Regions from separate parts of the Streptomyces sp. NPDC041784 genome, predicted to be linked through region 2. Evidence: riboswitches for the same ligand, from Rfam matches in the RefSeq annotation. Region 2 holds a riboswitch; each other region holds the start of a gene.
The links. A riboswitch is a leader RNA that binds a small molecule or an ion and turns the genes downstream of it on or off. The one in region 2 is predicted to bind cobalamin.

Region 1: linked by a shared signal. The riboswitch ahead of ACZ6D7_RS34960 (energy-coupling factor ABC transporter permease) and the one ahead of ACZ6D7_RS10265 (ribonucleoside-diphosphate reductase subunit alpha) in region 2 are both predicted to bind cobalamin.
Region 3: linked by a shared signal. The riboswitch ahead of ACZ6D7_RS37900 (cobalamin biosynthesis protein) and the one ahead of ACZ6D7_RS10265 (ribonucleoside-diphosphate reductase subunit alpha) in region 2 are both predicted to bind cobalamin.
Region 4: linked by a shared signal. The riboswitch ahead of metE (5-methyltetrahydropteroyltriglutamate--homocysteine S-methyltransferase) and the one ahead of ACZ6D7_RS10265 (ribonucleoside-diphosphate reductase subunit alpha) in region 2 are both predicted to bind cobalamin.

Annotation. Positions count from the first base shown of each region.
Region 1 is NZ_JBVJAB010000022.1:96,075-103,316, reverse strand. It holds gene ACZ6D7_RS34985 (molybdopterin-dependent oxidoreductase) at 1-237, opposite strand, end outside; gene ACZ6D7_RS34980 (hypothetical protein) at 350-1,693, shown strand; gene ACZ6D7_RS34975 (superoxide dismutase) at 1,758-2,399, opposite strand; gene ACZ6D7_RS34970 (hypothetical protein) at 2,485-2,937, opposite strand; gene ACZ6D7_RS34965 (cobalt-precorrin-6A reductase) at 3,083-3,874, opposite strand; cobalamin riboswitch at 4,073-4,255, shown strand; gene ACZ6D7_RS34960 (energy-coupling factor ABC transporter permease) at 4,286-5,041, shown strand; gene ACZ6D7_RS34955 (energy-coupling factor ABC transporter substrate-binding protein) at 5,038-5,520, shown strand; gene cbiQ (cobalt ECF transporter T component CbiQ) at 5,524-6,273, shown strand; gene ACZ6D7_RS34945 (energy-coupling factor ABC transporter ATP-binding protein) at 6,270-7,115, shown strand; gene ACZ6D7_RS34940 (hypothetical protein) at 7,153-7,242, shown strand, end outside.
Region 2 is NZ_JBVJAB010000004.1:181,455-188,696, forward strand. It holds gene ACZ6D7_RS10255 (NACHT domain-containing protein) at 1-2,420, opposite strand, end outside; gene ACZ6D7_RS10260 (GNAT family N-acetyltransferase) at 2,576-3,082, shown strand; cobalamin riboswitch at 3,135-3,275, shown strand; gene ACZ6D7_RS10265 (ribonucleoside-diphosphate reductase subunit alpha) at 3,400-5,763, shown strand; gene ACZ6D7_RS10270 (ribonucleotide-diphosphate reductase subunit beta) at 5,763-6,791, shown strand; gene ACZ6D7_RS10275 (hypothetical protein) at 6,704-6,955, opposite strand; gene ACZ6D7_RS10280 (helix-turn-helix domain-containing protein) at 7,135-7,242, shown strand, end outside.
Region 3 is NZ_JBVJAB010000027.1:68,710-75,951, reverse strand. It holds gene cobN (cobaltochelatase subunit CobN) at 1-2,808, opposite strand, end outside; gene ACZ6D7_RS37905 (cobyric acid synthase) at 2,805-4,316, opposite strand; gene ACZ6D7_RS37900 (cobalamin biosynthesis protein) at 4,313-5,263, opposite strand; cobalamin riboswitch at 5,365-5,504, opposite strand; gene ACZ6D7_RS37895 (CU044_2847 family protein) at 5,777-6,130, shown strand; gene ACZ6D7_RS37890 (nSTAND1 domain-containing NTPase) at 6,117-7,242, shown strand, end outside.
Region 4 is NZ_JBVJAB010000007.1:538-7,779, reverse strand. It holds gene ACZ6D7_RS16590 (CaiB/BaiF CoA transferase family protein) at 1-1,019, shown strand, start outside; gene ACZ6D7_RS16585 (HpcH/HpaI aldolase/citrate lyase family protein) at 1,009-1,995, shown strand; partial or broken gene ACZ6D7_RS16580 (alpha/beta hydrolase) at 2,175-2,339, opposite strand; partial or broken gene ACZ6D7_RS16575 (IS5 family transposase) at 2,341-2,835, shown strand; partial or broken gene aceB (malate synthase A) at 2,880-4,477, shown strand; partial or broken gene ACZ6D7_RS16565 (3-hydroxyacyl-CoA dehydrogenase NAD-binding domain-containing protein) at 4,474-4,978, shown strand; cobalamin riboswitch at 4,977-5,199, shown strand; gene metE (5-methyltetrahydropteroyltriglutamate--homocysteine S-methyltransferase) at 5,353-7,242, shown strand, end outside.

The DNA of each region.
Region 1 (7,242 bases), on a different contig from region 2:
CCAGTGCGGGTCCGTCGGCCAGGCGAAGAGGTAGAAGCCGAGGACGCCCTTGTCCGGCGTCTTGTCGTTCACCGGCGACAGATCCGGGTTGTAGGCGGCGTACGAGACCAGGCCCGTCACGAACAGCACCGTGATGCCGACGAGCAGGACGACGCCGAGCAGGGACGTGAACCAGGGGCCGCGCAGCGGGCTGCGCCAGAAGCCGGGAGAGGTGGGGAGCCGTGGATCGTCGCGCATGAGCCGACCGTAGGCCGGGGCACCCCCTGAACGGGCTCCGCGACCCATGACGAAACGCTGACGTCCGGCCCGGACGCGGTTCGCCGCCCTCCGCTCGGCCTAGCGTGCCGGTGTGACCCGCTCCCTCCCGCGTGATCTGTGCGCCGCCTCTGCCGCCGCCCTGCTCGTCGTCGTGGCCGTGCTGGTCGGCGGCCACCTCCAGGACACCCACCACACGCTGTTCGTGAACTGGCCCCCGCTGCTGGCCACCTGGGGTCCGCACACCGGACCCGGCACCCCGGCCGCCCTGCTGGTGGCCGCGGCCGTGACGGCGTACGGCCCCGTCCTGGCCGTACGGCTGCCCTGGCGCGCCCTGTCGGCGGCCGTCTGGGGCACGGCCACGGCGTGGATCGTCTCCCTCGCCCTCATCGACGGCTGGCAGCGGGGTATCGCCGCACGGCTCACCACCCGCCACGAGTATCTCCAGGTCGTCGACCGGTTCCACGACGTCCCCGCCGCCCTGCGGGGCTTCACCGGGCACATCCTGCTCGACTCCCCCGACAACTGGCCCGCCCATGTCGCCGGACACCCGCCGGCGGCCACGCTGACCTTCGTGCTGCTCGACCGGATCGGGCTGCGGGGCGGCGGCTGGGCCGGGATCTGGTGCGTCGTGGCCGGCGCGACGGCGTGCGTGGCCGTGCTCGTCGCGGTGCGGGCGCTGGCCGGCGAGGACCTCGCGCGGCGGGCGGCCCCCTTCCTGGTGCTGGCCCCGGCGGCGGTGTGGATGGGCACCTCGGCCGACGCGTACTTCGCGGCGGTCGCCGCGTGGGCGGTGGCGCTGCTGGCGACGGCGGTCACCGCACGGTCGGCGGGCCGGGCGGCGGGCTCGGCGGCGGCGTCCGGCCTCCTGTTCGGGCTCACCTGCTACCTCTCCTACGGCCTCACGCTCTTCGCCGCGCTCGGCGCGGCGGTGCTGCTGCTCGGCCGGGCCGGGGTCCGGGAGCGGCCGGTGATGCTCGTGGCGCTGCTCGCCGGGCTGGCCGTCGTGCCGACGGCGTTCACGCTCGCCGGGTTCGACTGGTGGGAGGCGTACCGGCTGCTGGTCACGCGCTACCACGAGGGCGCCGGGGGCGTGCGCCCGTACGGCTACTGGGTGTGGGCCAATCTCGCCTGCGCGGTGCTGATCACGGGCCTGGCGACGGCGGCGGGGCTGCGGCGCACGGGGGCCGTGCTGCTGCGGCGGCGCACCGCACCGCGCGGCGAGGTCCGGCTCGCGCTGCTCGTAACCGCCGCTCTCGTCGCCCTGCTGGTCGCGGACCTCTCCGGGATGAGCAAGGCGGAGACGGAGCGGATCTGGCTCCCGTTCGCGATGTGGCTGCTGCCGTCCTGCGCGTTCCTCACCCGTCCCCGCGCCTGGCTGGCCGCCCAGGCGGTCCTCGCCCTGCTCCTCAACCATCTGCTGCTCACCGGGTGGTGAGCCGCCCGGGCCGGCCGCCGCCGGCGTCGACCGACGACGGCCCGGGGCTCAGCGGGTCACGGTGTCACGGCGCGAGCAGCAGGCTGTCGCCGCGCTCCTTGGCGGCGGCGTAGCGCCGTGCGACGTCCTGCCAGTTGACGACCTGCCACATCGCCTCGATGAAGTCGACCTTCTGGTTCCGGTACTGGAGGTAGAAGGCGTGCTCCCAGGCGTCGAAGACCAGGATCGGGGTGGAGCCCTGGCCGACGTTGCCCTGGTGGTCGTAGACCTGCTCGACGATCAGGTGGCCGCTGAGCGGCTCGTAGGCGAGCACGCCCCAGCCCGAACCCTGGGTCGTGGCCGACGCCTTGGACAGCTGCGCCTTGAAGTTCGCGAACGAGCCGAAGGACTCGGCGATCGCGTCCGCCAGCTCGCCCACGCCGTCCGCCTCCAACGGCTCGCCGCCGCCGTCGCCGGTCATGTTGTGCCAGTAGATGCTGTGCAGGATGTGCCCGGAGAGATGGAACGCCAGGTTCTTCTCCAGACCGTTGATCGAGCCCCACGACGCCTTGTCCCGGGCCTCGGCGAGCTGCTCCAGGGTGTCGTTCGCGCCCTTGACGTACGCCGCGTGGTGCTTGTCGTGGTGCAGCTCGATGATCTCGGGGCTGATCACCGGGGCGAGCGCCGCGTAGTCGTACGGAAGCTCCGGGAGCGTGTAAACGGACATGTCCGACGTCCTCCGACATTATTGCGAGTGATATGCAGCTGCACGCTAACAGCAAGAGTGCTGTTCTGCCGATCAGTCGTCGGTCCTAGGACTCCGGACGTGTCGCCGCCCCGGCCCCGGCCGGGTGGGCCGTCCACTTCTCCTCGATGCGGCCGGCCTTCCACACGACGAGGGCCAGCAGCCAGGTGGCGAGGAAGAGGCCTACGACGACATAGCCGACAGCGTTCAGGTCCAGGCCCGCGATCCGGTCCCAGAAGGGGCCGTGCAGACCGGCCCGGTCGGCGTGCCTCATGCCGAGCGTGTACGCGGTGACCCCGATCCCGATGCCGAAGGTCCCGCCGCCGCCCACGCTGTAGTGCGCCGGGACGACGACCGCCACCAGCGTGACCCAGCCGACGACGTGCAGGGCCAGGACGAACGCGGCCATCCCGGCGAGGCTCGTCCACGTCTCGCGGGTCAGGGACGTATTGATGCGGCGCCACGACGGACCGCGTCCGGCGGCCTTCGTGGGACGGGCGGATTCCGGGGCGGTGCTCATGGGGGCGCGGGCCTCACCTCTCGGTGAACGGCCGTTCCCGGCCACGCCCTCCAGGCTTCTGCGCATCCTTTGCAGGCACAAGAAGGCAGCGGCAAAGCCCGCGTCAGGTTTCCGTCAGGGCGCCTTCCGTCAGGATGCCTTTCCGTCAGGATGCCTTTCCGTCAGGGCGCCCTTCAGTCGGCACGCCCCGAGGACCGCGGTCCAGGTGCTCCGCGATCCAGCGCGCCGCCGCCTCCGGGTCGGGGACGACCGGAACGCCCTCGGGGGACGGAGGCCGGCGGACCACGATCACGGGCAGCCCGGCCTCACGGGCCGCCGTCAGCTTCGGCGCGGTGGCCGCTCCCCCGCTGTCCTTCGTCACCACCACGTCCACCCGGTGACGGCGCAACAGCTCGCGTTCGCCGTCGAGGGTGAAGGGGCCACGGTCCAGCAGCACCTCCGTCCGGGGCGGGTACGGAGGCTCGGGCGGGTCGACGGACCGCACGAGGAACCACGGTTCGGTGAGGTCCGCGAAGGTGGCCAGACCGATCCGCCCGGTGGTGAGGAACACCCGCCGGCCGAGCCCGGGCAGCAGCGCGGCGGCCTCCTCCAGCGAACCGGCCTCGTGCCAGCGGTCACCGGGCACCGGCACCCAGCCGGGCCGGCGCACGGCGAGCAGGGGCACGCCGGTGCCGGCGGCGGCCCGCGCCGCGTGCCGGGCGATGGTCCCGGCGAAGGGATGTGTGGCGTCGACGAGCGCGTCGACCGCGTGCTCCCGCAGCCAGGCGGCCAGCCCCTCCGCTCCGCCGAACCCGCCGACGCGGACCTCACCCGGGAGCGGCCGGGGAGCGGCGACCCGCCCGGCGAGCGAACTGGTCACCGTCAGACCGGGAACGCCGTCCAGCAGCTCGGCCAGTCGGCGGGCCTCCGTGGTGCCGCCGAGGATCAGTACACGCACGAGAGTCCGGATCCGTTCCTGAAGAGGTGAGGCGGTGAAGGGGTGAAGAGGGGAAGAGGGGAGGAGGGGGAGGGAGTGAGGGGGCGGGCGGCGGGCGCGTTCTCCACTCAAGCACACCGGGGTGTGCGCCGGTGAGTGAGCCGTACCACGACGCCCTCGCGCCCCCCGTTGCCGCTTGTCAGGGCCCTTGTGCGGGCACTACTGTCACCACGCCTCGGTGAACGGGAAATCCGGTGTCAAACCGGTGCGGCCCTCGCCACTGTGATCGGGAAGTCCGGCTCCAGCCCTCACGGGCAGCCACTGGGTCTTCGGACCCGGGAAGGCGGAGCACGGGCGGTGGTACCCGTCAGCCAGGAGACCGGCCGGGGCGCGTCAACCATCCACGAGGTGCTGGAGAGGGTCTGCTGAACCATGCACATAGCCGAGGGTTTCCTCCCGCCGGCGCACGCGGTCGCCTGGGGCGTCGCGTCCGCACCCTTCGTCGTCCACGGAGTCCGCTCGCTCACCCGTGAGGTCAGGGAACACCCCGAGAGCACCCTGCTGCTCGGGGCCTCCGGGGCCTTCACGTTCGTACTGTCCGCACTGAAACTGCCCTCGGTGACGGGAAGTTGCTCACACCCCACCGGCACCGGCCTGGGCGCCATCCTGTTCCGGCCGCCGATCATGGCCGTACTGGGCACCATCACCCTGCTCTTCCAGGCGCTGCTGCTCGCCCACGGCGGCCTCACCACGCTCGGCGCCAACGTCTTCTCGATGGCGATCGTCGGGCCCTGGACCGGTTACGCGGTCTACCGGCTGCTGCGACGCTACGACGCGCCGCTGATGGTCGCGGTGTTCTTCGGCGCGTTCGCCGCCGACCTGTCCACCTACTGCGTGACCAGCGTGCAGCTGGCGCTGGCGTTCCCCGACCCGGGCAGCGGATTCCTGGGCGCGCTCGGCAAGTTCGGCTCCATCTTCGCCGTCACCCAGATCCCGCTCGCGGTCAGCGAGGGCCTGCTCACGGTGTTCGTGATGCGGCTGCTGGTGCAGTCCAGCAAGGGCGAACTGACCCGGCTGGGCGTGCTGGTGACCGGTGGTCGGACCGAGGCCGGGACCGGGACCAAGGCCGAGACCGGCACCGAGACCGGCACCGAGACCGGCACCGGCACCGGGGCGGTGGCCCGATGAGCCGCAACGCGAAGATCAACGCCCTGCTGCTGTTCGTGGTGGCCGCGCTGGCCGTCCTGCCGCTGGCCCTCGGGCTCGGCGACCACAAGGAAGAGCCGTTCACGGGCGCGGACGCCGAGGCCGAGACGGCGATCACCGAGCTCGAGCCGGACTACGAGCCCTGGTTCTCGCCGCTGTACGAGCCGCCGTCCGGGGACATCGAGTCCGCGCTGTTCGCCTTCCAGGCGGCGCTCGGCGCGGGGGTCCTCGCCTACTACTTCGGTCTGCACCGGGGGCGGCGCCAGGGCGAACTCCGGGCGCTGGCACGGCAGGACTCGGCGACCGCCGACGGGCCCGTCCACGCATCCGTCCACGCATCCGTCCACGAGTCGGCCGCCGAGTCGGCCCGCGAGTCCGCTGACAAGCCCGCCACCGAGTCCGCCGACACGTCCGCCGAGAAGTCCGACAAGCCCGTCGCCGAGTCCGCCGAACGGGCCTAGCCGATGCTGCCGATCGACGCGGCGGCGCACAGCAGTCGCTGGCGCCGCCGTCACCCCGTGGACAAGGCCGTGCTCGGACTGGGCCTGACCGTGCTCGCCGTCTCGCTGCCGCCCTGGCCCGGCGCCGCCCTCGTGCTGGTGACCGCGCTCGGGGTGCTGCTGGGCCCGGCGGGCGTGCCGGGCCGTCGGCTGTGGCGGGCCTACCGGGTGCCGCTGGGATTCTGTGCGACCGGCGCGGTCACGCTGCTCGTCCAGGTCGGCGGACCCGACGGGTTCGTCGCCCCGGCCGACGGTGGCGCGGTGCGCGCCGGGGAGCTGATGCTGCGTACCTCGGCCGCCTCCCTCGGCGTCCTGCTGTTCGCCTTCACCACACCGATGTCCGATCTGCTGCCGCGCCTGGTCAAGGCCGGGGTGCCCGCGCCCGTGGTGGACGTGGCGCTGGTGACGTACCGCATGAGCTTCCTGCTGCTGGACTCCGTGCGCCGGATCCGCGAGGCCCAGGCGGCCCGGCTCGGGCACACCAGCCGGGCGGCGGAGTGGCGTGCGCTGGCCGGGCTCGGGGCGACGGCGTTCGTCCGGGCCTTCGACCGGGCCGCGCGGCTCCAGGCCGGGCTGGCCGGGCGCGGCTACGACGGCACCCTGCGCGTCCTCGTGCCCGAGGCCCGGGTCTCCGTCCGCTTCACGGCGGTCAGCGTCGCGCTCCTCGCGGCGCTGGCCGTCCTCACCTTCGTCCTGGAAAGGCCGCTGACATGAGCGAGCCCGTGCTGGTCGCCCTGCGCGGCGCCTCCTTCGCCTACGAGGACGGCCCCGTCGTGCTCGACGGGCTGGACTTCGAGATCCGCGCCGGACGGGCGCTCGCCCTGCTGGGCCGCAACGGCAGCGGCAAGACCACGCTGATGCGGCTGCTCAGCGGCGGGCTGCGGCCTCGCACCGGCGAACTGGCCGTCGAGGGGCGCCCGGTCGGGTACGACCGCAAGGGCCTGACCCGGCTGCGGACGACCGTGCAGCTGGTGGTGCAGGACCCCGACGACCAGCTGTTCGCCGCGTCCGTCGGCCAGGACGTGTCGTTCGGGCCGCTGAACCTCGGCCTGTCCGACGCCGAGGTGCGGGCCCGGGTCGACGAGGCGCTCGCCGCCCTGGACATCACGGGCCTGGCCGACCGGCCGACCCATCTGCTGTCGTACGGGCAGCGCAAGCGGACCGCCATCGCGGGCGCCGTCGCGATGCGGCCGCGCGTCCTGATCCTCGACGAGCCGACCGCCGGGCTCGACCCCGACGGCCAGGAACGGCTGCTCGCCACCCTCGACGGGCTGCGCGCGTCCGGCACGACGGTGGTCATGGCCACCCACGACGTCGACCTCGCGCTGCGCTGGGCCGACGACGCGGCCCTGCTCACCCCGTCCGGCGCGCACACCGGACCCGCGGCGGCCATGCTCGCCCGTACGGACCTGCTCGGACAGGCGGGGCTGCGGCTGCCGTGGGGCATCGCCGCCGCCGAACTGCTCCGCGCGCAGGGCCTGTTGCCCGCCACGGCACCCGGCCCCCGCACCGCGGAGGAACTGGCCTCCCTGACGACGGCGCGCACCGGACCGTGACCCGTCCTCGCCGAGGCCGGCTTCCCGGCCCCCGCCGGTGAACGGCTCCCCGGGCGCCGCCGTATACGACGAGGTGAGCGGGCGTGCGGAGCGGGGCGGGGTCGTGTGGGTGCGGGCGGGGATGTTC
Region 2 (7,242 bases):
TGCAGCCGCCGGACATCCTCGGCCGACGCGGCGCGCGAGGACACCCCGGCCGCTCTCGCCCGCCCCATGCGCGCGGCCCACGTCTCGTACTCCCCTCGCTTCCAGGCCCTCAGCTGCTCCAGCCGGTCGTTGTACTCCTCCACGGGGTCGCTGTTCAGGCCGACCCGCTCGCGGATCACGGCGAACGCCGCGTTGCCGCCGGCTCCGAACTCCTGGGACACGGCCAGGCGGATCGAGTAGGAGGGCTCCTCGATGCCCAGCTGGAACAGCTCCCAGTACAGCGGGGTGGTGTCGATCCGGTCGGAGGTCTTGCGCAGCGCGGCTCCGACCTGCTTGATCAGTCTCCGCTTCGCGTCCCGCAGGGTGCGCCGGTCTCCCTTGATGCCGGGCCAGCGTGCGCGCACCTCCGCGACGATGCCGGCCAGCCGTCTCGGGTCGTGCTCCGCGCTCTCGATCTCCACGGCCGCCGCGTAGAGGTCGAGGGCCTTCGGATCGTCCGTGCGGCGGCCCGCGGCCGTGCTCAGCCGGAGGGCCGGCGGGCGGCCCCGCACGGATGTCTGCCGGGCCAGCTCGGCGATCTCCTTGCGCACGTCGGCCCGGATCCCGCCGCCCCGGGCCGGAAGGCTCGCCGCCCGCGCCCGGGACAGCAGCACCAGGGCGATGAGCAGCTCACGGCTGGGACCGGGCGGCTGGAGCGCCTGTTCGACCAGTTCCCCGGCGCCCCGCTCCCCCAGGTGGTTCAGCACGCGGTAGCCGAAGTAGGCCTGGATGATGCTGTGCGGGAAACGGACCCTGCGCTCGAAGCCCTCCACCAGCTTGAGCTTGCTCGCGTGGGCCGCGAGGCGGGCCAGGGCGGCGTGGCACTGGTCCATGTTCCCCGCGTGCAGCCGTCTGCGCTCGTCGTCGCCGAGCCGCTCGCACAGCGCGTCCCAGATCCGCTGCCGGTGCCAGTCGGAGAGGTCGTTCCCGTGCTTGCCGTACTGGTCGAAGACGCGGCCGGCCCACAGGTGCTGTGCCCGGGCCCGGGCGCGCCGCGCCGGTCCGGGGTGCAGGACGTCCGGGTCGAGCAGCTCCGCGAGGCCGACCTCCAGCTTGTCCTGGAGCAGTCCGACGCAGGCCAGGGCCGAGGCCACCTCGAGGGTGTCCCGGCGCTCCTGCGGGGCCAGCGCGACGTCCTCGCGCAGCTTCCCCTCGCACAGCGCCTCGGCCCAGGTCTCCAGCAGCCAGAGCCGCAGGGTGGCGCGGTCACGGCTGCGGGTGTTCATGTGGTGGGGATCGGCGTCCGGACGGTCGTGCTCCAGGGCTCCGCGCCGGTGCAGTTCGCGGGCGATCTGGAGGTAGACCGGTGACTCGGTCACCTCCGCCGTCTCCACGATCCAATCCACCCGGCGCTCGTCGGTCTCCGGTACGCCCGCCTCGACGAACCGCAGCGCCGCCTCCTCGCCGAGCGGTTCCAGTTCGACGATCGCGGCGGAGGTGCTCTCCAGCGGGCTGTGCGGCCGGGAGGCGATGACCAGGGGCAGCTTCTCCTCGTGGGCGCGTTCGATGGCCCGTCGGATGACGTTGTCCCGGTTCTGCTGGCGCCCGTCGTCGAGGAGGGCCTCCTCCAGGCCGTCGGCGAGGACGACCGGCTTGTCGTCGGCGAGGAGCTGTTGCCAGACCCGGTCGGTCTTGCCGCGCGCCAGGATGCCCTTGGGTGCCTCGTCGGCGAAGCGGCGCCTGGCGAGATGTTCGAAGTTCAGGTCGCCCCCGTCGACCGCGTCCCGCAGCCGGATCGGTACGGGTACGGCGTTCTGGTGGGCCAGGAGTTCGGTGAGCCGTACGAGGACGGCGGTCTTCCCCGCGCCGACGCCGCCGACGAGCAGATAGGGCCGGCGGGTGTCGCGCTCGCGCAGCCGCTCGGCGATGACCTGGGCGATCTCCTCCCGTCCCACGATCTCGGCGGTGTCGTGCCCGGCGGTGGGCACCAGCTTGCGGGGATCGCGCAGTGCCTTGGCGAGGTATCGCCGTTTGGTCCAGCGGTACCACCAGAACAGGAAGAGCGTGGCGGCGATCGAGGCGGCGAGGATCGGACCGACGAACTTGAAGACGGTGTCGAAACCCTGGTTGTGCTGCCGCCATTTCTCGAAGCCGGTCGTCTCGCTCGTGATGAGGATGGCCAGGCCCTCCCCGATCCAGGCGAGCAGCGCGAGCACGGCGACGAGCCAGACGATCCGGGTGACGTTGGCGTAGGTGACCCAGCGGCGCCATTTCCGGGGGCGGGTGGCCCCGCGGCGGGCCTCCAGACGGATCGTCAGGGTGTGCCAGCGGCCCACGAGGCCCTGTCCTACCCGGCTTCCCGCGCGCCGGAGGTCCAGTGTCGCCATCGGCGCGTCGCGCGGCCGTTCCTTGCCGGGCAGGTGGCGGACGACCCTCGTCATCGTGTGCTCCCTCCGAGAGCGGATCTCGGGACGGAGGACCTGCGGGGCGCCGACGCCTTCTTCCATGGAAGCACTCCCGGCACGCCCCGCAACCCGGCCGCCCCACCGCGGAAATCGGGGGCTCCCGGGTGCGGCCGTCCGACAGACTCGGGGCCATGGACATCGTGATACGACCGGCGGAGATCGCCGAGTACGAGGCGCTGGGCGAGATCACCGCCCGGGCCTATCTCGAGGACGGCCTCCTCGACTACGGCGGGAACGACCTGTACCTGCCCGTGCTGAAGGACGTGGCCGGGCGGGCGGCCGCCGCCGAGGTGCTCGTAGCCGTGGAGGGCGGCCGGCTCCTCGGTGGGGTGACCTTCGTCCCGGGCCCCGGCCCGATGGCCGATCTGGCGGTTCCCGGCGAGGCCGAGATCCGGATGCTCGCCGTCGACCGGGCCGGCCGCGGCCGGGGTGCCGGTGAGGCCCTCGTGTGGGCCTGCGTCGAGCGCGCGCGGGCCGTCGACGGCTGCGCGCGTGTCGTGCTGTCGACCCAGCGGACCATGTACGCGGCCCATCGCATCTACGAACGTCTCGGCTTCGTCCGAACACCCGAGCGGGACTGGAATCCCGTGCCGGAGCTGGACGACATCACTCTGCTCGCCTATCAGTTGACGCTCTGAAACCGCCTCGACACAACATCTGGGGGTGGCGTGACCGGCGAGCACAAGATGTATGCTCATGCTCGCTGTCGTCGCAGGGGAATCCGGTGCGAATCCGGAACTGTCCCGCAACGGTGTACTTGTGCATGTCTGTTCCCAGGAGCCGTCGTGCGCAGGAGTCAGTCCGAGGACCTGCCGACAGCGCACCCGGCCGTCCGGCTCGGGTGCCTGCCGTCCGGGCCTCGTGGAGTGGGCCGGTGGACCGCGACGCCGTGCGCGCTCGTGTGCTGCCCCCTGCCCTCCGCCAGGCCCATTGCCGAGCGAGGGAGAGCCCCCACGTGACCATCGCGCCAGCCGACCCGGCTTCAGCCATCCAGCTGGACACCGACGGTCCCGGTACCGCGTTGCTGCGGACCCTGACCGAGCTGACCGCCGACCTCCCCGACGCCGACCCCGGCCGGGTCGCCGCCGCCGCGCTGCGCGGCCGGTCCGCGCGGGCGGACGAGACGGAGCTGCGCGAGCTGGCCACGGAGGCGGCCGCCGGCCTGATCTCCGAGGACCCCGCCTACTCGAAGCTGGCCGCCCGGCTGCTGACCGTCGGCATCGCCGCCGAGGCCGCCTCGCAGGGCGTGACGACGTTCACCGAGTCCGTCGCCGTCGGCCACCGCGAGGGCCTCATCGCCGACCGCACCGCCGACTTCGTGACGCTGCACGCGGCGCGGCTCGACGCGCTGATCGACACCGGCGCCGACGACCGCTTCGGCTACTTCGGCCTGCGCACCCTGCACAGCCGCTACCTGCTGCGCCACCCCCTCACGCGCAAGGTCGTCGAGACGCCCCAGCACTTCCTGCTGCGGGTCGCCGCCGGCCTCGCCGAGGACGACACCCCGCGCTCCGTCGACGAGGTCGCCGCGCTCTACGGGCTCATGAGCCGGCTCGACTACCTCCCGTCGTCCCCCACGCTCTTCAACTCCGGCACCCGGCACCCGCAGATGTCGTCCTGCTACCTGCTCGACTCCCCGCTGGACGAGCTGGACTCCATCTACGACCGCTACCACCAGGTGGCCCGGCTCTCCAAGCACGCCGGCGGCATCGGACTGTCGTACAGCCGGATCCGCTCCCGCGGGTCCCTCATCCGCGGCACCAACGGGCACTCCAACGGCATCGTCCCGTTCCTGAAGACCCTGGACGCCTCGGTGGCCGCCGTGAACCAGGGCGGCCGGCGCAAGGGCGCGGCCGCGGTCTACCTGGAGACCTGGCACTCCGACATCGAGGAGTTCCTGGAGCTGCGCGACAACACCGGTGAGGACGCCCGCCGTACGCACAACCTGAACCTCGCGCACTGGGTGCCGGACGAGTTCATGCGCCGGGTGAACGCCGACGAGGTGTGGTCGCTGTTCTCCCCGGCCGACGTGCCCGAGCTGGTCGATCTGTGGGGCGAGGAGTTCGACGCCGCGTACCGCAAGGCGGAGGCCGCCGGGCTCGCCAGGAAGACCATCCCGGCCCGTGATCTGTACGGCCGGATGATGCGCACCCTCGCGCAGACCGGCAACGGCTGGATGACCTTCAAGGACGCGGCCAACCGCACCGCCAACCAGACGGCCGAGCCGGGCCATGTGATCCACTCCTCGAACCTCTGCACGGAGATCCTGGAGGTCACGAACGACGGCGAGACGGCGGTCTGCAACCTGGGGTCGGTCAACCTCGGCGCGTTCGTCGACACGGCGAACGGCGACATCGACTGGGAGCGGCTGGACGAGACCGTCCGCACCGCCGTGACCTTCCTCGACCGGGTCGTCGACATCAACTTCTACCCGACCGAGCAGGCGGGCCGCTCCAACGCCCGCTGGCGCCCGGTGGGCCTGGGCGCGATGGGCCTCCAGGACGTCTTCTTCAAGCTGCGGCTGCCCTTCGACTCCGCCGAGGCCAAGGCGCTGTCCACGCGGATCGCCGAGCGCGTGATGCTCGCCGCGTACGAGGCCTCCGCGGACCTGGCCGAGCGCAACGGCCCGCTGCCGGCCTGGGAGAAGACCCGTACCGCCCGTGGTGTCCTGCACCCCGACCACTACGGCGTCGAGTTCACCTGGCCGGAGCGCTGGGCGGCGCTGCGCGAGCGGATCGCCGCCACCGGGATGCGCAACTCGCTGCTCCTCGCCATCGCGCCGACGGCCACCATCGCCTCCATCGCCGGTGTGTACGAGTGCATCGAGCCGCAGGTGTCCAACCTGTTCAAGCGCGAGACGCTGTCCGGTGAGTTCCTCCAGGTCAACTCGTACCTGGTGCAGGACCTCAAGGCGCTGGGCGTCTGGGACGCGCGGACCCGTGAGGCGCTGCGCGACTCGGGCGGTTCGGTGCAGGACTTCGCGTGGATCCCGGCCGAGGTGCGCGCCCTGTACCGCACGGCGTGGGAGATCCCGCAGCGCGGTCTGATCGACATGGCCGCCGCCCGCACCCCGTACCTGGACCAGGCCCAGTCCCTGAACCTGTTCCTGGAGACGCCGACCATCGGCAAGCTCTCCTCGATGTACGCGTACGCCTGGAAGTCGGGCCTGAAGACGACGTACTACCTGCGTTCGCGCCCGGCGACCCGGATCGCCCGCGCCGCACAGGCCCAAGCCTCCATCCCCGTACAGCAGGTGCCCTCGGAAGAAGCCGTCGCCTGCTCCCTTGAGAACCCCGAGTCCTGCGAGGCCTGCCAGTAATGACCAGCGAAGCCAAGACTGTGTCTGCCAAAAACCTGCTCGACCCGGGCTTCGAGCTGACGCTCCGCCCCATGCGCTACCCGGACTTCTACGAGCGCTACCGGGACGCCATCAAGAACACCTGGACCGTGGAGGAGGTCGACCTCCACTCGGACGTCGCCGACCTGGCGAAGCTGTCCGAGGGCGAGCAGCACATGATCGGCCGGCTGGTCGCGTTCTTCGCGACGGGCGACTCGATCGTCGCGAACAACCTCGTGCTGACGCTGTACAAGCACATCAACTCCCCGGAGGCGCGCCTGTACCTGTCGCGCCAGCTGTTCGAGGAGGCCGTGCACGTCCAGTTCTATCTGACGCTCCTGGACACCTACCTCCCCGACCCGGAGGACAGGGCGGCCGCCTTCGACGCCGTGGAGAACATCCCGTCCATCCGCGAGAAGGCCGAGTTCTGCTTCCGGTGGATCGACGAGGTCGAGAAGCTGGACCGCCTGGAGTCGAAGGCCGACCGCCGCCGCTTCCTGCTCAACCTCATCTGCTTCGCCGCGTGCATCGAGGGCCTGTTCTTCTACGGCGCCTTCGCGTACGTCTACTGGTTCCGCAGCCGGGGTCTGCTGCACGGCCTCGCCACCGGCACCAACTGGGTGTTCCGTGACGAGACCATGCACATGAGCTTCGCGTTCGACGTGGTCGACACCGTCCGCAAGGAGGAGCCGGACCTCTTCGACGACCAGCTCGAACAGCAGGTGACGGACATGCTGCGGGAGGCCGTCGAGGCCGAGCTGCAGTTCGCCCGTGACCTGTGCGGCGACGGCCTCCCGGGGATGAACACCGACTCCATGCGGCAGTACCTGGAGTGCGTCGCCGACCAGCGCCTGGCGCGGCTCGGCTTCGCCCCGGTGTACGGCTCGGAGAACCCGTTCTCCTTCATGGAGCTGCAGGGCGTTCAGGAGCTGACCAACTTCTTCGAGCGCCGCCCGTCGGCGTACCAGGTCGCGGTGGAGGGCTCCGTGGACCTGGACGAGGACTTCTGACGCTCCCTGTCGCCCGGGACCTCCCGGGCCTCCTGGGCCTCCCTGATCTGCCGGTCGGCGCGCCGGTCGCGCACGATGCCGAGCACGGAGGGGAGGACCAGGAGGACGAGGATCCCGAGGACCATGAGCATTCCGATGAGGCCTTCGATCTGGTTCGTGTTCATGGACACCACTGTCCCGCCGGACGCTCCTGACCGTGAGTGGCAGGACTGCCGCACACCTTCAAATTCCTGCCACTCAGGGTGCACACTGTCACCATGCTGCTGCGCTGTCCCGGGGGACAACCCCCGGACCCCCGGCCGAAGAGCGAGAAGAGAGCCTCTGCCAGGAAGCGAGGTTGGCCATGCTGAGCAACGTGGCCGCGGTCCTCCTCGACGGCGTGCATCCCTTCGAGCTCGGCGTCGTCTGCGAGGTGTTCGGCCTCGACCGCAGCGACGAGGGGCTGCCGGTG
Region 3 (7,242 bases), on a different contig from region 2:
CACGTGCGGGAACGCGTCCCGGAAGAAGCCGGAGATCCGGACCGTGACGTCGATGCGCGGACGGCCCAGCTCGTCGAGGGGGATCACCTCGAAGCCGGTCACCCGGCGGGAGGCGTCGTCCCACACCGGACGGCAGCCCAGCAGCGCCAGGATCTCGGCGATGTCGTCGCCCTGCGTCCGCATGGCCGAGGTGCCCCAGACCGTCAGGCCGACGGACTTCGGGTATTCGCCGGTGTCCTGGAGATAGCGCTGCACGAGCGAGTCGGCGAGCGACTGCCCGACCTCCCAGCTCAGCCGGGACGGAATGGCCTTGGGGTCGACGGAGTAGAAGTTCCGCCCGGTCGGCAGCACGTTGACCAGCCCGCGGGTCGGCGAGCCGGACGGACCGGCCGGGACATAGCCGCCGTTCAGGGCCTTGAGGATGTGCCCGATCTCGTCCGTCGTGCGCGCCAGCCGCGGCACGACCTCGGCACAGGCGAACTCCAGCACCGCGACCGCGTCGGGGAGTTCGGTACCGACGACCTCACGGACCAGAGCCGGGACGGCCGTCCCGTCCCACGCCCGCTCCTCCATGCCCTCCGCGACCCGCCGGCACAGCTGCTCCAGCAGGTCGATCGCGTCGGCGGCCGAGCGCGCCGGGCCCTCGACGAGGTCCGTCAGCTCGACCGGCAGCTTCACCGGAGCGCCGGGCTCGGCCAGCAGCTCCTTCTCGACCAGCCCGAAGTGCGCCGCGAACGAGGCCCTCAGGCCCGGCAGCGCGTTGGCCTGCCCGCCCCACACCTGCGCGGCGCGCAGCACCGCGAGCACGAGGTTCACCCGCGGTTCGCCTACCGGCCCGCCGCCGAGGATGTGCAGCCCGTCGCGGATCTGCACGTCCTTGATCTCGCACAGATAGCCGTCGATGTGCATGACGAACTCGTCGAAGGCGTCGTCGTCCGGCTGGTCGTCGACATGCAGGTCGTGGTGCAGCTCGGCCGCCTTGACCAGCGTCCAGATCTGCGCCCGCACCGCCGGCGCCTTCGCCGGGTCCAGGTCGGAGACGAGCGCGTACTCGTCGAGCAGCTGCTCCAGCTTCGCCAGGTCGCCGTAGGTGTCCGCGCGCGCCATCGGCGGCACCAGGTGGTCGACGACGGTGGCGTGCCCGCGCCGCTTGGCCTGGGTGCCCTCGCCGGGGTCGTTGACGATGAACGGGTAGATGAGCGGCAGCTCCCCGAGGACGGCGTCCGGCGCGCAACCGCCGCTGAGTCCCAGCCCCTTGCCCGGCAGCCACTCCATCGTGCCGTGCTTGCCCATGTGGACGACGGCGTCGGCGCCGAAACTGTTCTCCAGCCAGCGGTAGGCCGCCATGTAGTGGTGCGACGGCGGCATGTCGGGGTCGTGGTAGATCGCGATCGGGTTCTCGCCGAAGCCGCGCGGAGGCTGGATCATCACGACGACGTTCCCGAACTGGAGGGACGCCAGCACGATGTCGTCCCCGTCGACGTACAGGCTGCCCGGCGGCTCGCCCCACGCCTCCAGCATGGCCTCCCTCAGCGCCGGGTCGAGCGTGTCGAACCACGCCCGGTAGTCGGCCAGCGGCACGCGCGCGGGCGCGGAGGCCAGCTGGTCCTCGGTCAGCCACTCCACGTCGTGCCCGCCGGCCTCGATGAGCCGGTGGATCAACTCGTCGCCGCCAGAGGGGTACTCGGTGAGCGAGTACCCCGCGTCCCGCAGGGCGTCCAGCACCCGCACGGCCGAGGCGGGCGTGTCCAACCCCACCGCGTTGCCGACGCGCGAGTGCTTGGTCGGGTACGCGGTGAAGACCAGCGCCAGCTTCTTCTCGGCGTTCGGCTTGTGCCTCAGCCGCGCGTGCCGTACGGCGATCCCGGCGACGCGCGCGGCCCGCTCGGGGTCGGCGACGTACACCGGGACGTCGTCGGGACCCTGCTCCTTGAAGGAGAAGGGCACGGTGATGAGCCGCCCGTCGAACTCGGGGATCGCGACCTGCATCGCCGCGTCCATGGGGGAGAGCGCGGCGTCCGACGCGGACCAGGCGGCGTGCGAGGAGGTCAGGCAGAGCCCTTGCAGCACGGGCACGTTCAGGTCGGCGAGCGCCCCGATGTCCCAGGCCTCCTCGTCCCCGCCCGCCGAGGCCTGCGAGGCGTGCGTGCCGCCGGCCGCGAGGACGGTGGCGACCAGCGCGTCCGCCGCCGACAGCAGCTCGTACAGCCCGGCGTCGGCCCCGCGCAGCGAACCGCAGTACACGGGAAGGGCGTTGGCGCCCCGCGCCTCGATCGCGTCGCACAGGGTGTCCACGAACGCGGTGTTGCCGCTCAGCTCGTGGGCCCGGTAGAAGAGCACGCCGACGGTCGGCCGGCCCTCGACCAGGGCACGTTCGCCATGGACGCCGTACTGGGGCATCCGCTGCGGCTCGACGAACCCCTCACCCGTCAGCAGCACGGTGTCGGAGAGGAACCGCGCCAGTTCGGTGAGGTTGGCGGGGCCGCCCTCGACGAGGTACCTGAGCGCCTCCGCGACGACACCGGCGGGCACCGACGACTCGGCCATCAGCTCCGCGTCCGGCACGCTCTCGCCGCCGAGCAGCACGGTCGGGATCCCGGACGCCCTCAGCGCGGCCAGCCCCTCCTCCCAGGCACGCTTGCCGCCGAGCAGCCGTACGACGGCGATGTCCGAGCCCGCCAGGAGCCCGGGAAGGTCCCGCTCGACATCCACCCGGGTCGGGTTGCCGATCCGGTAGTCGGCGCCGGAGGCGGCCCGGGCCGCCAGCAGATCGGTGTCGGCGGTCGACAACAACAACACTGTGCTCATGCGGGCGCTCCCGGTGGAATGAAAGGCAGTCCTTGCGGCGCGCCCGACTCGATGAGCCGCCGGAGCGCGTCCGTGTCCGCGTGCTGTTCGATCAGGTCGCCGAGCCGGTCGAGCTGCTCCTCGCGCAGCGCGGCGAAGGAGGTGTCGGCCGCCGGCACGAACCGGCGGCCCGCGGCGGCCGCCACCTCGCGCAGGAAGGCCCGCCGGAACCCGTCCGACTCCAGCGAGCCGTGCCAGTGCGTGCCCCAGGTCTGTCCGACCCGGCAGCCGTCCAGGAACGGCTCGCCGCCGGTGACGTCGGCCACCCCGTGATGGATCTCGTACCCCTCGACCCGCTCGCCGAGGGCTTCGCCCACCGGCCGGGTGAGGGTCTTCTCCCGGGCGAACCGGACCCGGACGGGCAGCAGTCCGAGCCCGTCGACGTGCCCGCGCCGGCTCTCGACGTCGTCCTCGATGTGCTCGCCGAGGATCTGGAAGCCGCCGCAGATCCCGAGCACGGGCCGGCCCTCGGCGGCCCTGCGGCCGATGGCCCGCGCGAGCCCCCGCTCGCGCAGCCACTCCAGCGCCCGTACGGTCCCCCGGGTCCCCGGCACGACGACGAGATCGGCGTCGGCCAGCTCCTCGGGCCGGTCCACGAACCGCACGACGACGCCCGGCTCGGCGGCCAGCGCGTCCACGTCCGTGAAGTTGGACATCAGCGGGATCGCGCACACGGCGACCCGCAGCACGTCCTCGCCGACGGGCGGGGAGACGTTCGACTCCCGCACGGTCCCGCGCAGCGACACCCGCAGCCCGTCCTCCTCGTCGATCCCGAGGCCGTGCCGGAAGGGCAGCACGCCGTACGTGCGGCGTCCGGTGAGCCCGTGCAGCATGTCGAGCCCCGGCTCCAGCAGGCCGACGTCGCCCCGGAACTTGTTGACGAGGAACCCGGCGACCAGCTCCTGGTCCTCGGGCGAGAGCAGGGCGACGGTTCCGAAGAAGGAGGCGAAGACGCCCCCGCGGTCGATGTCGCCGACGACGAGCACCGGAAGCCGGGCGCCCCGCGCGATCCCCATGTTCACGATGTCGGTCCGCCGCAGGTTGATCTCGGCCGGACTGCCCGCCCCCTCACAGATCACCGCGTCATACGTGCCCCGCAACTCGGCGAGGCAGTCGAGAACGGTTCCGAGGAGTTTCTGCCGGCGCCCGCCGTGGTAGCCGCGGGCGCTCATCTCGCCGACGGGCTTCCCGAGCAGCACGACCTGGCTGCTGCTCTCACCGCCGGGCTTGAGCAGCACGGGATTCATCAGCGCGGTCGGCTCGACCCGGCAGGCCTGCGCCTGCATGGCCTGCGCCCGCCCGATCTCGGCGCCCTCCTTCGTCACGAAGGAGTTCAGGGACATGTTCTGCGCCTTGAACGGCGCGACCTTGACCCCCTGCCGCACCAGCCACCGGCAGATCCCGGCCGTGACGACACTCTTGCCCGCGTCGGAGGTGGTGCCGGCGACGAGCAGACCCCCGCCCCTCATGACGCACGCCCCTTCGCCCTCGTGGCCGCGGCCCGCGCGGCGACGGTGACGCCGAGCACGAGCAGACCGACCCGGCGGGACAGCCGTACGGCCCGCTCGATGTCCTGGACCTCCACGGCACGCCCTTTCTCGTTCAGCACCGGCCGGTGCTCGACCCGGCCCCCGTACGACAGCGTTCCGCCCAGCCGTACCCCGAGCGCCCCCGCGAAGGACGCCTCGACGGGCCCGGCGTTGGGACTGGGGTGCCGGCCGGCGTCGTCCCGCCAGGCCCGCACGGCCCCGCGCGGATCGTCCCCCGCGAGGGCGGCGAGTACGGCGGTCAGCCGCGCCCCCGGCCAGCCGGCGAGGTCGTCGAGGCGCGCCGAGGCCCACCCGAAGCGCCGGTACCGGGCCGACCTGTGCCCGACCATGGCGTCGAGCGTGTTGACGGCCCGGAACCCGAGCAGCCCGGGCACCCCGCCGACGGCCCCCCAGACCAGCGCCCCGACGACGGCGTCGGAGGTGTTCTCGGCGACGGACTCCACCACGGCCCGGGCGATCCCGTCGGCGTCGAGGGCCTGAGGATCCCGCCCGCACAGATGCGGCAGCCGCGCCCGCGCCGCGTCGACGTCCCCCGCCTCCAGCGCGCGCCCGATCACCCGGGCCTCGCGGACGAGGGAGGTGCCGCCGACGACGGCCCAGGTGGCGGCGGAGGTGAGGGCCACGGAGACGGCGGGGGAGGACCGTACGGCGCGCGAGGCGACGGCCCCGAGCGCGACGGCGCCCCCGGCGCACACCGCGGTGTGCAGCGCGCCCCACCCGCGGTGGTCGCGCCACAGCACCCGCTCCACGGCACCGGCGGCCCGCCCGAAACCGGCGACCGGATGGCCCCGGCGCGGATCGCCGAGCAGCAGGTCGCCGAGGAGGCCGAGGGCGGCGCCGTACGCGTGAACGCGATCGGCACGCACCGGCTCAGCCGGCCGTGGGGTCGGGCAGCGACCTGGTGGGGTACCTCAACGGCCGAGCGAGCATGGCGATATGTCCTCACTCAGGGTGTCCACGCCCTGGTTCGACGAGACCGGCGGCGAGAGTTCCTGGCTCCCGGGGGTTACTACCCCGGTGACAGTGGCGGGACCGCGCCGGATTCGCACCGGCTTCCTCTTCTGCCGCCGTACATGGCCCCGGCAGTCCACCACGGGCCCGGAAGGGCCGTCAACTTGCCGTTGACCTGCGCGGGGAGAGTGTGCAGAACCCCACACCGCTAGCACGGGGGGCGGGTGCCGGGGCCCGCTTCCCGGGAAAACCCCTCGAGCGGACGGACCTCCCCGGACCCGCTTGCGGTCGCGGAACGTGAGCGCCTGCAATGGCCCGTACGCCCCCTGAGGGGCACAACGGACGTGAACGGACGCGAATGGACGCGACCGGGTGCGAACGGACGCGAACGGCACCGGAGGGGACGCGGAGTGGCGTATGTGGGTGAAATGCGGCTGGACGACGGGCAGATCGTGCTGCTGGAGGTGACGGGGGAGGGGCCCGGGGGCGTCCAACGGGTCTCCCGGGGCGGCGGCGGGGCCGGCGTCGCGGGCGCGGCGGAGACCCTCCAGCAGGCGCTCGCCCGGGTACGCCCGGCGCTGGGCGCGGTCGTGGAAGGCGCCCGGAGCCTGGCCCGGCCCCCCGGCTCGGTCACGGTCGAGTTCGGCATCACGCTGAGCGCGGAGGCGGGCGTGGTGGTGGCCAAGGGCACCACGGAGGCCCACTTCACGGTGAGCATGCAGTGGTCGCCCCGGGACGAGGACGGAACGGCCCTCCCCGGGCAGCGTGATGGCGCCCCCTGATGAGGACCTCCCCCGGGCCATCGCCCGCTTCTGGAGCGAGGACGGCCGGGTCACCGGCACCGGGTTCCTGATCGCGGAACGGACGCTGTGCACCTGCGCGCACGTGGTGGCGAGCGCGCTGGGCACGGACGAGACGTCGGCGGCGCCGCCGACCGCCCGGGTGACGCTCGACTTCCCCCTCCTGACCCCGCCGTCGGCCGCCCTGCGGGCCGAGGTCACCCACTGGCACCCGGTGCGCCCGGACGGCGGCGGCGACATCGCCCTGCTGACCCTGGCGGAGCCGGTCCCCGGCACCACCCCGGTCCGGCTCGCCGGCGGCACGGCGGTCTGGGACCACGCATTCCGCGTCCTCGGCTTCCCCGCCCGCACCGACGACCACGGCGTCTGGGTGGACGGCAGACTGCGCGCCCCGGTCGGCAAGGGCTGGACCTCGATGGAGGCCCGCCCGCTCTCCGGCGCCCCGCCCATCGGCCGCGGCTTCAGCGGCGGCCCGGTGTGGGACACCGACCAGGGCGGGGTCGTCGGCATGACGGTCGCCGCGGAGACGGGCACGGGCGCGACCACGGCCTACCTGATCCCGGCACCCCTCCTCCTGGGCCTGGACCCGGCCCTGAGCCCGTCCCCCTTCCGCGGCCTGGAACCGTTCCAGGAGGAGGACGCGGGGGTGTTCTTCGCTCGGCGGGGGGACGGGGAGCGGATCGCGGCGGCCCTGCGCGCGCACGCCTTCGTTCCGGTCGCGGGGGCGTCCGGGGTCGGGAAGTCGTCCTTGGTCCGGGCCGGAGTGCTTCCCCTGCTGCGGTCCTCCGGCCACACGGTCACCGACTTCGCCGGCCAGCCGGACACCGATCCGGTACGGACGCTGGCGGAGGCGCTCGGGGAACAGTTCCCGTCGGCGCGGGAACTCGCGGGGGAACTCGTGCGGGAACTCTCGCGGGAACCGCACGCGACGACGGACCGGACCCGGACGGCGGTCCTGCTGGCCGCCCGCATCCTGCGGGAGTCGGGCCCCTCGGGCCACGTCGTCCTGCTGGACCAGTTCGAGGAGACCGTCGGGGCCCGCCCCGCCGACGCCCGGGCCCTCCTGGACGTCCTCCTGCCGATGACCCGTGCCG
Region 4 (7,242 bases), on a different contig from region 2:
GGTTCAAGGTCGCCGGCCGCAACAAGCGCTCGGTCACCCTCGATCTGCACCACGAGGCCGGCCGGAGTGTCGCTCGCCGACTCGTGGCCTGGGCGGACGTCGTCATCGTCACCCTGCGCGCCGGACGCCTGCGCAGCTGGGGACTCGACTGGGACTCCGTGCACCGGATCAATCCCCGGGCCGTACTGCTGCAGATCTCCGGCTTCGGCGCCACGTCGTCGCAGGCGGACGCCCCCGGCTTCGGCAAGATGGGCGAGGCGCGCAGCGGAGTCGTCCACCTGACCGGCTTTCCCGACGGCCCGCCCGTCCACACCGGCTTCTCGCACGGTGACGCCGTGACCGGCCTGATGGGCGCCTACGCCGTCCTCGCCGCCCTCCACCGCCGTGACCACGACCCCGACTTCGACGGCGAGTGGATCGACCTCGCGCTCTTCGAGTCCCTGTTCCGTCTCGTCGAGTGGCAGGTCATCGTCCACGACCAGTTGGGACGAGTACCCGAACGCTCCGGCAACCAGCTGGCCGTCGCCCCCGCGGCCGTGATCAACACCTACCGCTCACGCGACGGCGAGTGGATCACGGTGACCTCCGCCACGCTGCGCTCAGTCCGCAACATCGCCCGCCTGCTGGGACTCCCCGAGCAGGAGTTCGCCACCGCGCAGCAACAGCACGACCGGCGCGGGCAACTGGACGAGGGCCTGCGGAACTGGGTGGCGGAGCGCGGTACCGGTGAGTGCCTCGAGGAGTTCGCCCGCGCCGAAGTCGTGGCCTCACGGGTGTTCGACGCCGCGGACATCGCCGCCGACCCCGTGTACGCCGAGCGAGAAGACATCGTCACCGTCGATGACCCCGACCTCGGTCCGGTGCGTATGCAGGCGGTGATCCCGCACTTCCGGCAGCAGCCCGGCCGGGTCTGGCGGACAGGGCCCGCCCTCGGACAGGACAACCACCTCGTCTACGGGCACTGGCTCGGACTCAGTGCGGACGAACTGGCCGACCTGGAGAAGAGCGATGTCATCTGAGGCGTCTTCGGAGAGCCCCCCCGAGGGGAACGCGGGAGCGGTCGACCGGCCCCCGCTGCGCTCCCTGCTCTTCGTCCCCGGCACCAGAACCGACTGGCTACCCAAGGCCCGGGCAGCGGGCGCCGACGCGGCCATCCTCGACCTGGAGGACGCGGTGCCCGCCTCGGGCAAGCTCGCCGCCCGCACACAGGTGGCCGATGCCATCGTGCGGTCCGCCGACGCTTCGGCGGATCAGGCGGGACGGATGGCGCTGTTCGTCCGGGTCAACCCGCTGGACGGCTGGGCGGGAGCCGAGGAACTGCGCGCGGTCGTACGGCCCGGGCTCGCCGGCATCGTGCTCCCCAAGGTCTGCTCTGCCGAGGACGTGAAGCTTGCCGACCGGCTGCTGGACTGGTGCGAACAGGAACAGGGCCTGCCGTCGGGACGCGTCGCCCTGGTGCCCCTGCTGGAGACGGCCCGTGGCCTGCGCGAGGCCTACGACATCGCCCGAGCCGCCCCGCGCGTCGCCCACTTGGGAGCTCTCACCGCCGCCGGCGGCGACGTGGAACGCGCCGTCGGCTACCGCTGGAGCCCGGAGGGTACCGAGACGGTGGACTTGCGATCCCGCGTTCTGCTGGACGCCAGGGCAGCGGGAGTGCCGCATCCGGTCAGCGGATTGTGGACGCGCATCACCGACCTGCCGGGGCTGCGCGCCTTCGCCGAACAGAACCGCTCCCTCGGCTACGAGGGGATGATGGCGATCCATCCTTCCCATGTCCCGGTGATCAACGAGGTGTTCTCTCCCGGCCCTGCCGAACTCGCCCGCTCCGCAAGGCTGATCGCGGCGGTCGAGGCGGCACAGGGGGACGGGACGGGCGCGGTGACATTCGAAGGTGAGATGGTCGACGAGGCCATGGCCCGTACGGCACGCCTTGCTCTGGAACGACACGGGGCGCACGTGCGTGTGGCTGATGAACTCCCGCCGTCCGGCCCGTGATTGCGAGACTGCCCACTGCCGGCGGGGCGATGATCCGACGGACCGTGGCACACGGCCGCAGGCCCTGACGAACCGATTTCCCCGACTCCGGGGCCGCGACGCACGATGGGGCGGGACTCCGCCAGGAGGTCCCGCCCCATCTTCCTTGGGTCATGCCGCAATGGGGCACGCGGTCGGGCTCAGAAACGGTCCGGGGCACGCTCCGGGAGCGGAGATCCGGGGAGCACGTCCCGCTGCTGGTCCCTCCGTGCCTCGTCGTTCGAGTCGGCCGTCGCCTTGCAGGTCACGTCCTTCGCCGGGAGCTTGCCGGTTAGCAGGTAGTCGGTGACCGTGCCGTCCGTGCATCGAGGCGGGCTGACCACCAAGGTCCACCTCGCCGTCGACGGCCGGGGCCTGCCCCTGTCGATCGTGCTCACGCCCGGCAACGTCAACGACGCCACCGCATTCGGCCAGGTCCTCGACGGGATCCGTATCCCGCGCACCGTCACGGGCCGCCCGCGCACGACGCCGGAGCGCGTGCTGGGCGACAAGGCCTGTTCGAGCCGGGCGATCCGCCACCTGCTGCGGCGCCGGGGCATCGCTGCCACGATCCCCGAACGCCGCGACCAGGCGGCCAACCGCCAACGCCGAGGGCGCCTCGGCGGCCGCCCGCCTTCGACAAGGAGATTCACCGCGACCGCAACGTGGTCGAACGATGTTTCGCCCGCCTCAAGCAGTTCCGCGCGATCTCGACCGGGTTCGACAAGCTCGCCGACCGCTACCGCGCCGGAATCGTCCTGGCCCCCCTGATCCTCTGGCTCCGCGAACCAGCCAGGTGATCATTTGTCAGACACGCCTTAGGCCCGCCGGGGCCGGTCCCGCCCCCGTACCCGTAGGAGAAGCAGATGCCCACCCACGCACCGACCCGCCAGGTCCGCGTCCTCGCCCCGCCGGGCGAGCGGCACGACGAGATCCTCACCCCCGCCGCGCTGGACTTCGTCGGCCGGCTGGCCGACGAGTTCGGCGGGCGCCGCCAGGAGTTGCTGAAGGAGCGCCGACGGCAGGCGCTGCGGCTGGCCGGCGGCTCCCCGCTCGACTTCCCCATGGCCACCCAGCCGTCCGCGCCGACCCGGCCTGGCGCGTCGCACCGCCCGCGCCCGGTCTGACCGACCGCCGTGTCGAGATCGCCGGACCGCCGGAACGCCGTACGGCCGTCGACGCCCTCACCTCCGGTGCCCGGGTCTGGACGGCTGACTTCGCGGACGCCACCGCGCCCACCTGGGACAACGTCATCGGCCGCCAGCTCACCCTGCGCGACGCCATCGAGGGGCGCAGCGACTTCACCACCTCCGACGGGAAGGCGTACCGGCCCGGCGGCCGCGACCGGCCGGCCACCATCGTCGTCCGGCCGCGCGGCTGGCACCTCGACGAGGAGCACCTGGCATGCGACGGCGCTCCCGTGCCCGCCGCACTGGTCGACTTCGGCCTGTACTTCTACCACTGTGCCCAGCGGCAGATCGACGCCGGCCACGGCCCGTACTTCTCCCTGCCGAAGCTGGAGAACCGGTACGAGGCCCGGCTGTGGAACGACATCTTCGTCTGCGCGCAGAAGGCACTCGGCATCCCCCGGGGCACCGTCCGCGCCACGGTCCCCATCGAGACGATCACCGCCGCCTTCGAGATGGAGGAGATCCTCCACGAGCTGCGCGAGCACAGCTCAGAGCTCAACGCGGGCCGCTGGGACTACCTGTTCAGCCTCCTCAAGACCTTCGGACACCGCACGGACTTCCTGCTGCCCGACCGGACGAAGGTGACCATGACCGCCCCCTTCATGCGGGCCTGCACCGAACTCCTCGTGCGCACCTGCCACCGGCGCGGCGCCCACGCCATCGGCGCCACGGCGTCCCAGCTGCCCGGCAGGGATCCATCCGCGCACGAGGCCGCGCTCGCCACGGTCCGGCTGGACAAGGAGCGGGAGGCGGAGGACGGCTTCGACGGTTCCGGCGTCGCGCACCCGGGACTCGTACGGGTCTGCCGCGAGGTGTTCGACGGCGTCCTGGGCGAGCGGCCGCACCAGATCGACCGTACCCGCGACGACGTGGAGGTGACGGCGGCCGAACTGCTGTCGGTGCGCCGGATCGGCGGACCGCCCACGGCGGAGGGCGTGCGCGCGAACATCGCCGTCGCCCTGCGCTGCTTCGACGCCTGGCTGCGCGGCCGGGGTGCCGTCGCCCTGGACGGTCTGTCGGCGGACACGGCCACCGCCGAGGTCGCCCGCGTGCAGATCTGGCATTGGGTGCGGCACCGGGTGGTGGACCGGGAGACGGTGCTGCGGCTGCTCGACGAGGAACTCGCCGCGCTCGGCGCCGCGTACCCGTGGGCCGCCCTGGACGACGTACGGGCGCTCTTCGAACGCACCGCCCTGGCGGGCGAGTTGCCGCAGTTCTTCACACCCGACGCCTACGCCCGTCACCTGATGCGCCGTGCGGAGCCGCGGTCATGAGCGGGGGCATCCGACGCGTCGGGGTGGTCGGCGGCGGGCAGATGGGCGCGGGCATCGCCGAGGTGTGCGCGCGGGCCGGGATCGACACGGTGGTCTGCGAGGCCGACGCCGTCGCCGCGCGCGCCGCACGGGACCGTGTGGCGGCCTCACTGGAGCGTGCCGTGGGGCGGGGCGGGCTGGACCGGGACGCGGCGCGGGACGCGCTCGCCCGGCTGGTCTTCACCGGCAGCCTGGGGGACCTCGCCGACCGGCAGCTGAGGTCGTGGAGGCCGTCGTCGAGAACGCCGACGCCAGGAACTGGGCTGCGCCCACCCCATGGGCCCACTGAAACAGGCCGACCTGATCGGCCTCGACACCCTCACCGCGATCGCCGAGTCGCTCTACGACGAGTTCAAGGAACCCCTGTACGCCCCTCCCCCGCTGCTCCGGCGGATGGTGCAGGCGGGGCTGCTGGGCCGTAAGAGCGGCCGGGGGTTCCACGTGTACGACGCCACCCCTTAGGCTGGCCGGTGCAGCTGGTTCGCCCCGTCCGCCAGGCGGGAGCGTCGCAAGAGGGAACCCGGTGGGAATCCGGGACTGCCCCGCAGCGGTGAGTGGGAACGACCGCCGTCATACGCACTGGGTCCGAGAACAGGCCTGGGAAGCGACGGCCAGTAGGTGTCCTCCGACGAACGGAGGGCGCGCCCACGAGTCCGAAGACCTGCCAACTGCCCATGCGCGAAACATTCGCGCGCGGACATCCCGGTGACCTCGAGGGCGGGTCGGCGTACACACCGAACGGACGGCCGTGGGCCGCTGCCGTACGGTTCGTCGCACCTTCGCGCCCCCGTCCCGTCGCCGGGATCTCAGGGATTCATCTCGCGAAGGAGATCTCCGTGACCACCAAGCCCGCAGCCGCGGCAGCACGGGCCACCGTGTACGGCTACCCCCGCCAGGGACAGAGCCGGGAACTGAAGAAGGCGATCGAGGGCTACTGGAAGGGCCGCGTCACCGCCGACGCGCTGCGCGCCACCGCCGCCGAACTGCGCCGCACCCACTGGCGGCAGCTGGCCGACGCCGGCATCGACGAGGTCCCCACGGGCGACTTCTCGTACTACGACCATGTCCTGGACACCACCGTCATGGTGGGCGCGATCCCCGCCCGCCACCGGGACGCGGTGGCCGCCGACCCGCTGGCGGGCTACTTCGCCATGGCGCGCGGCACCCAGGACGTCGCGCCGCTGGAGATGACCAAGTGGTTCGACACCAACTACCACTACCTGGTCCCCGAACTCGGCCCGGACACCGTGTTCACGGCCGACTCCACCAAGCCCGTCGCCGAGTTCGAGGAGGCGCTCGGCCTCGCCCTGAGGGGCCGTCCGGTCCTGGTCGGTCCCGTCACCTATCTGCTGCTGGCCAAGCCCGCGCCGGGCGTGCCCGCCGATTTCGACCCGCTCACCCTGCTCGACCGGCTGCTGCCGGTGTACGCCGAGGTCCTCGCCGACCTGCGCGCGGCCGGCGCCGAGTGGGTGCAGCTCGACGAGCCCGCCCTCGTCCAGGACCGCACGCCGGCCGAACTCAGCGCGGCCGCCCGGGCCTACCGCGACCTCGGTGCCCTCACCGACCGGCCGAAGCTGCTCGTCGCCTCCTACTTCGACCGGCTGGGCGAGGCCCTGCCGGTGCTGGCCAAGGCGCCGGTCGAGGGACTCGCGCTGGACTTCACCGAGCGGGCCGCCGCCAACCTGGACGCGCTGGCCGCCGTCGGCGGGCTGCCCGGCAAGCGGCTGGTCGCCGGTGTCGTCAACGGCCGCAACATCTGGGTCGACGACCTGTCGGCGTCGCTCGCCACGCTCGGCACCCTGCTGGGCCTGGCCGACCGGGTCGACGTGGCCGCCTCCTGCTCCCTGCTCCACGTCCCGCTCGACACGGGCGCGGAACGGGACATCGACCCGCAGATCCTGCGCTGGCTCGCCTTCGCCCGGCAGAAGACCACCGAGATCGTCACCCTCGCCAGGGGCCTCGCCCGGGGCACCGGCGCCATCACGGCGGAACTGGCCGCGAACCGGGCCGACCTGGCCTCCCGCGCGAACTCCCCGATCACCCGCGACCCGGCCGTCCGCGCCCGTACCGGCGCCGTCACCGCCGCCGACGCGCGCCGCGCCCAGCCGTACGCCGAGCGGGCCACGGCCCAGCGCGCCCACCTCGGGCTGCCCCTGCTGCCGACGACGACCATCGGCTCGTTCCCGCAGACCGACGAACTGCGCACCGCGCGCGCCGACCTGCGCGCGGGCCGGCTCGACACGGCGGGCTACGAGGAGCGCGTCAGGGCGGAGATCCAGGAGGTGCTCGCCTTCCAGGAGAAGGCCGGCCTGGACGTGCTGGTGCACGGCGAGGCCGAACGCAACGACATGGTCCAGTACTTCGCCGAGCAGCTGACCGGCTACCTGGCCACGCAGCACGGCTGGGTGCAGTCCTACGGCACCCGGTACGTCCGTCCGCCGATCCTGGCCGGCGACATCTCCCGCTCCGAGCCGATGACCGTGCGCTGGACGACGTACGCCCAGTCGCTCACCTCACGCCCGGTCAAGGGCATGCTCACCGGTCCGGTCACCATGCTCGCCTGGTCCTTCGTCCGCGACGACCAGCCCCTGGGCGACACGGCCCGCCAGGTCGCGCTGGCGCTGCGCGACGAGGTGAACGACCTCGAGGCGGCCGGGACCTCGGTCATCCAGGTGGACGAACCCGCGCTGCGCGAGACGCTGCCGCTGCGGGCCGCCGACCGGGCC